Linked DNA regions of Niabella beijingensis. The protein of the gene in region 2 interacts with the protein of the main gene of each other region in a pairwise test. Links are inferred from orthologs where the notes say so. Each region holds a gene or a part of one and is shown on either strand. Other genes may lie near its edges. The genes, in order: leuS and ligA.

Evidence for each region.
Region 1: the proteins of ligA (region 2) and leuS interact in binary tests that used the Escherichia coli proteins (3 or more experiments, as listed by UniProt). The link is inferred for Niabella beijingensis from one-to-one orthologs.

The regions. Positions count from the first base shown.
Region 1 is NZ_JAIQDI010000001.1:2,849,353-2,853,054, reverse strand. What follows is about bases 39-3,413. They hold leuS (leucine--tRNA ligase), read left to right. Parts: upstream 39-339; coding sequence 340-3,213; downstream 3,214-3,413. Other genes in these bases: K7B07_RS11885 (DUF4488 domain-containing protein), read right to left, coding at 3,293-3,413. Also shown: more of K7B07_RS11885, read right to left, coding at 3,414-3,685.
Region 2 is NZ_JAIQDI010000001.1:3,004,047-3,007,314, forward strand. Bases 202-3,142 are described here. They hold ligA (NAD-dependent DNA ligase LigA), read right to left. Parts: upstream 2,750-3,142; coding sequence 653-2,749; downstream 202-652. Other genes in these bases: K7B07_RS12580 (DUF2461 domain-containing protein), read right to left, coding at 202-509; K7B07_RS12590 (outer membrane beta-barrel protein), read right to left, coding at 2,834-3,142. Outside these bases: more of K7B07_RS12580, read right to left, coding at 1-201; more of K7B07_RS12590, read right to left, coding at 3,143-3,268. UniProt on the Escherichia coli protein: DNA ligase that catalyzes the formation of phosphodiester linkages between 5'-phosphoryl and 3'-hydroxyl groups in double-stranded DNA using NAD as a coenzyme and as the energy source for the reaction.

The DNA.
Region 1 (3,702 bases), 150 kb from region 2 along the record:
GAGAAATGGCCCGGTGGGAACAACCAAATGGGGGTACATTTATTCATTTTTTACCAAATACGATCTACAGGTGACCGGTTATACTGCCCGGGCATCGAAGGGCTTCCGCAGACCCTGCCCGCTCAGCGCCGGTTGCACCCAGACCGGTAGCGGATGCCCTGGTGATTGCTTTTATTTGCGGCCACCTGAATCCGGCCACATCATTGTTTTCCTGTAGTCCGCCTTTATCTGCGGATCCGTGGCTTCATTTGCCTTCAAAATACCGCCCGGACCTGCTTTTTTGAGCATACATTGCTTAAATTTGCCCCCCAAGCCAGGTTTCCTGATTTTTTGTTGAAAATGAAGCACAAAAATCCTTTTCAAACGCTAAGGAAGGGACCGGATCAATACAGCATTATGGAGTATAATTTTAACGGAATAGAGAAAAAATGGCAGCGCTACTGGGCTGAGAACAGCACCTACACGGTTTCCAATAAAAGTGATAAACCCAAATATTATGTACTGGATATGTTCCCTTATCCCAGCGGGGCAGGGTTACATGTGGGACACCCCCTGGGCTATATTGCCAGCGATATTTATGCACGGTACAAACGGTTGAAAGGATTTAATGTGCTGCACCCTATGGGATATGACGCCTTTGGCCTTCCGGCCGAACAATATGCCATTGAAAACGGCATTCATCCGGCTGTCTCAACCGAAAAAAATATTACTACTTTCAGAAACCAACTGGATAATATCGGTTTTTGCTTCGACTGGAGCCGGGAGGTGCGCACCAGCGACCCGGGGTATTATAAATGGACCCAATGGATCTTCCTGCAATTGTTTGAAAGCTGGTTCAACCGTAAAACACAGAAAGCAGAAGGCATCCGGCAGCTTGTTGAACTTTTTCAGCAGGAAGGAAACAGGAATCACCCGGTTCCCAACGAAAAATTTCAAATCCCGGGTCTCGGTTCTCAACGGTTCACCGCAGAAGAATGGAATGCGTTTGATGAAACCACCCAACAGGCCTTATTGATGGAATACCGCCTGGCCTACTGCGGTTACGGGGAAGTGAACTGGTGTGAAGCCCTGGGCACCGTTCTGGCAAATGATGAAGTGGTGAATGGTGTAAGTGAACGCGGAGGCTATCCTGTAATAAAAAAGAAACTGCGCCAGTGGTACCTGCGCATTACGGAATATGCGGATCGCCTGCTGGAAGGCCTACAGCAGGTCGACTTCAGCGAAGCAATGAAAGAAATGCAAAGCAACTGGATCGGGAAGTCCAGCGGCGCAGAAATTGATTTTGACATCAAATCCCAGATCTCAGATCTCAAATCTCAAATAAGAGTATACACCACCCGCCCGGATACCATATTTGGTGTGGATTTTATGGTGATCGCGCCGGAGCTGGACCTGGTGGACCAGATAAAAACACCCGGACAGGCCGCGGCGGTAGACGAATACATTGCTTATGTAAAAAGCAGGAGTGAACGGGAACGGATGGCGGAAAAAAAGATCACGGGCGTATTTACAGGCGCTTATGCCATCAATCCCTTCGATGGCCGCGAGATCCCCATCTGGATCAGCGAGTACGTACTGGCCGGCTATGGCACCGGAGCCATCATGGCTGTCCCCTGCGGCGATGAGCGTGATTTTAAGTTCGCCGGGCATTTCAATATCCCTGTCACCAACATCATCGGTGCGCATTTTAATGGCGAAGAAGCAAATCCTACCAAAGATGCCATACTGGAAAACTCCGGTTTTTTGAATGGCGTTCCCATGCGGGAAGCCATGGAAACGGTGATCAAAGCGATCCAAGAAAAAGGGATCGGTACCCGCAAAGTAAATTATAAAATGCGCGATGCTGCTTTCAGTCGCCAGCGTTACTGGGGTGAGCCCTTTCCGATCCAATGGAAAAAAGGTACCGCTTACCCGCTGGACGCAGCTGCATTACCGCTGGAACTGCCACAGGTGGACAGCTACAAACCCGGGCCGGAAGGAGAGGGCCCCCTGGCCAATATCCCCGAATGGGTGGCCCGTGAGCTGGAGACCAATACCATGCCCGGTTATGCCGGATCCAGCTGGTACTTCCTCCGTTACATGGATCCCAAAAACGATCAGGAATTCGCCGGCAGGCAGGCCACCGATTACTGGAACCAGGTAGACCTTTATATCGGCGGTACCGAACATGCTGTGGGGCACCTGCTGTACAGCCGTATGTGGACAAAAGCCCTGTATGATCTCGGGTACATCGGTTTTGACGAACCATTTAAACGCCTGGTGAACCAGGGTATGATCCAGGGAAGCAGCCGCTTTGTATACCGGATCAATGGTACCAATGAGTTTGTCTCGCACGGACTGATTGCCGCTGATGAGACCTATAACGGCCAGGTACTGGATAAGATCCATGTAGACGTGAATTTTGTGGATGGGGTGGAGCTGGATCTTGAGGCTTTTAAGAAATGGAAAAATAATGAGTTTGCAGCCGCAACATTTATCCTGGAAAATGGGAAATACCTCTGCGGCACCGAGACCGAAAAAATGTCCAAAACCAAGTTCAATACCGTGAACCCGGATGACCTGGTGGTAAAATACGGGGCCGATACCTTCCGTATGTACGAAATGTTCCTGGGGCCGGTGGAAATGAGCAAACCCTGGGATACCAAAGGCATTGAAGGGGTGCACCGTTTTCTTAAAAAATTATGGCGGCTTTTCTATAAAGAGCAGGCCGACGGCAGCTTTGCCGCTGTTTGGACAGATGAAGCACCCACCGCCGCCGAACTGAAAGCATTGCACAAAAGCATAAAGAAAATAGAGGACGACAATGAACGTTTTAGTTTTAATACCGGTGTAAGCGCCTTTATGATCCTCGTGAACGAGCTGACAGACCTGAAATGCCATAAAAAACAGGTACTGGAACCCATGCTGATCATGCTTTCCTCTTATGCGCCGCATGTTGCAGAAGAGCTGTGGCAGGCACTGGGCAACCGTTCCAGCATCCTGGACGCCGCCTTTCCCGTATTTGAAGAAAAATACATCCGGGAATCCGATAAGGAATATCCCATTTCCATCAACGGGAAAATGCGTACTACCATGATCCTTTCACTGGAGGCCTCACAGCAGGAAGTGGAACAGCTGGTGCTGGGAAACGAAACCGTACAAAAATGGGTGGAGGGTAAGACACCCAAAAAGATCATCTATGTAAAAAACAAGATGGTGAATATTGTAATCTGATAACAGCCGCGCAAAGACGGATCATTAAAAGCCGAATAAAAGACCCTGCCTTTTATTCGGCTTTTCTGTCTGGTTTCAATCACTGACCGCCAATCAGCTTCAGTTTTTTATATTCCTCGGTGAAGGACTTCCCCTCAACCTTATACGAAAGATGCAGGAGGCTGTCGCCGGCAAGCCGGTATTGTACCAGCTTTTGCGTACCATTCTGTTCGCCGAAAGAAGAGCGGATCGTCTTTTCCACATACCTTCCGGATGGACGCAGTTCATAGGTCCCCTCCAGCGAGATTCCAAAGCCCTCATCCCCGAGACCAATGTTTATTGTGGTGCCATCCGCATTAAACTGCTTCAGCAGTCCTGTAGATGCCCCCTCCATCTGAAGCTCCCAGATGCCCAGTAACGGGTTTTGAGGTTGCGGTGCCAGCGCCATTAACAGGAGTGCCATTCCGGGGATCAAAAAAAAGCGCTTTTTCATGTTATTGAGATTTGATG
Region 2 (3,268 bases):
TCGGGTTCATATCCTTTGGGCACTCTCGATAATACCTGGCCCTCTTCAACCGTAAGACCCCCGTAAATATCTCTGAACTTTTTGGAATGGAGTACTTTTTCAAATTCCGGCAGGTTATAATCGATCTCCTGGCGTATTTTGGCAAGTTCTGCGGGCATCGGCTGCCAGAGCCCGCCACCAATAAAGCTGCCGCCCGGCTCCAGGTGAAGGTAGTAGCCGGCTTTGAGCGACTTCTTACCCTCGGGATTGATATAGGCGCCGAAGTTGGATTTGTAAGGACTTTTGTCCTTGGAAAAACGTACATCCCGGTTGATCCGGAACAGGCAGTCCTTTGCGGTCAGGTGCGTTATGGACGGCTCGCTTTTTCCAAAGGCTGCGATAAGCGCTTCGATAAAACCGGCATAGTCCGCCCGTGCGGCTTCATAGGCTTTCCGGTTGGCATCAAACCAGGGCTTGTTGTTATTATTTTTCAGGGTTGCCAGGAACTTGAGCGTAGATTTTTGGATCATGGCTGCAAAGTTAAGCGATTCCTTAAATAAGCTATTGCCACCAAGGCACAAAGCCACAAAGACTCACGAAGGAGCTGTACAGCGCCCAGAATCTTAGTGCTTCTTAGTGCGATAGTGTCTTAGTGGCGCCCGTTTCCTGTGGCTTACTCCACCATCTTCAAAAACTCCGCTTCCGTAATGATCTTTACTGTATTGATCTTCTTGGCTTTCTCCAGTTTACTTCCGGCGTCTTCGCCTACCACAAGGTAATTTAGCTTGGCGCTTACACCACTTACGATCTTTCCGCCCTGGGCTTCGGCCATGGCTTCGGCCTCGTTGCGTTTCAAGGTGGGCAGGGTACCGGTGAACAGAAAGGTCTGACCCGCGAGCGCACCCGCCGTAGCCAGCTGTTTGTGGGTATTGGTCAGCTGTACACCAAGTGTTTCCAGCTCTTTTATCATTTCTATATTGGAAGCATTACTGAAGAAATGCACGATACTGCCGGCTACCTTGGGGCCGATGTCTTCCAGGTTCTGCAGTGCTTCCTGCGAAAAGTCCTTTAAGTCGAGCAGGTGATTTACATTGCCGGCCAGCACTTTTGCAGTTGTTTCACCAACGAAACGGATGCCCAGCCCGAAAATGATCCGGTGCAGGGGTTGCTCCCTGCTTTTTTCAATTGCCTGCTGCAGGTTGTCGATCGACTTTTTACCAAATCCTTCCAGTGTGCCCAGTTTTTCATAATCCAGTTTGTAGATGCCGGGAATATCCTTCAGCCAGCCCAGTTCATAGAACTTGCGGACGTTGGCTTCTCCAAAACCACGGATATCAAGGGCATCCTTACTTACAAAATGGATCATCCGTTCCACTACCTGTGCGGGGCACTCGATATTGATGCAGCGCCAGACCGCTTCTTCTGCTTCTTTAAACAACGGGCTGCCGCAAACGGGGCATTCTTTTGGAAAAGTGATTTCCTTTTCATCACCGTTTCTTAACTCATCCAGCGATTTTACTATATAGGGGATCACATCACCGGCCCGTTCCACTAAAACGGTATCTCCTATTTTCAGATTCTTTTCCCGGATCACCTCCTCATTGAACAATGAAATAGAGCTGACGGTAACACCGCCGATAAACACCGGCTCAATTTTGGCAACGGGTGTAATGGATCCCGTACGACCTACCTGGAATTTTACCTCCAGCAGCTTGCTGGTGGCCTGGCGGGCCTTGAATTTAAAGGCAATGGCCCAGCGGGGATGATGGGAGGTCATACCCAGCTGTTCCTGTGCTTCAATATCGTTCACTTTTATTACCATGCCGTCGATCTCATAGGGCAGCGTGTCCCTGCCTTCCTCAAACCGGGCACAGTAATCAATAACATCTTCTATGTGGTTGAAGGTCTTCAGCTCTTTTACAGGACTTCTGAAACCCAGCTCCCATAACAGTTTCAGCGATCCTTCATGGGTTTGCAGTGCTTCGGGAAGTTCATGACCGGGCAGCAGGGTATAGTCGCTGATATGATATACAAAGGCTTCCAGGTTCCGCCGCCGCACTTCTGCCGGGTCCTTGATCCGGAGCGTGCCGGAGGCCGCGTTACGTGGGTTTGCCAGGGGGGGCAGTCCTTTTTCGGTAAGTTCGTCGTTGTATTTTTTAAAATTATTTTTATTGATCAGTACCTCACCTCTTATCTCAATCTGCTGAATGCCATACCTGCTGAATGCGGCGGATAGCGGCACACTTCGGATCTGCCGGATATTGGTGGTGATGTCGTCCCCCTCCACTCCGTTTCCCCTGGTGGCACCCCTGGTCAGCAGATCATTTTCATAGATCAGGGAAATACTTCCTCCGTCAAATTTGGGTTCTACACAATAGGTGATCCTGGTTTTTTTGGATAGTTGCAGTACTTTCCGGTCGAAGTCTTTGAGATCGTCACTGTTATAGGAGTTGTCGAGCGAGAGCATGGGTACCAGGTGCTGAACCGTCACAAAATTTCCGTTCAGGCTTTTACCGACACGCTGGGTGGGAGAGTCCTTGGTCACCCAGTCCGGCTGGTCCTTTTCAACCGCTTCCAGCATTTTGAAGAGGTGGTCGTATTCCGTGTCCGCCAGCAGGGGATCGTCCTGAACATAGTACCGGTGTTCATGAAAACGCAACACATTCCGCAGGGTTTCCAGCTCTTCAGGGGTTGCCGGCAGGTTACGGCCCTCTTTTAAAAATGCCCGCGTCTGTTCCTGCTGTTCCAGGATCTCTTTTTTCGTATACATAGATGCAATTTCGGATTTAAAAGTATTCAAAAACAACGAAACGGAATGGTTGTTACTCCGAAAAATGCGCCGGTATAAAACTTTTTATTTCATGATAATGATCCCTGCCGGCGGAGAAGGACGCCGGTTGCCGCCTCCGAATTTCCGGGGATAATAGGAGAAACTGATCATAAAATACTGCTGCAGGCCGTTGGTGATAGTGGTGCCCACAGAGTTGCGGTCCAGGAAATTGGTGATGTTCTTGTTCTGACGCAGCAGATCGAACGCCGTCAATTTCAATTCTGCTTTCTGCTGCATAAAGCGGTAGATGGCATTGGCATTCCAGATGGTAGCAGTAGCCGCATCGCGGTTGGCCGCCTTATTGGTCTGATAATTCACCGAAGTGTTCAGGGTAATGGATTTTGTAATGAAGTAATTGATATTGCCATTGGTGGTGTAGTTACGGATGGATGAAACCGGGAGCTGGCTGTTCGATTGGGCATTCCGGTTGGTAGAAAGGATCTCGCTGACGCTGATGTT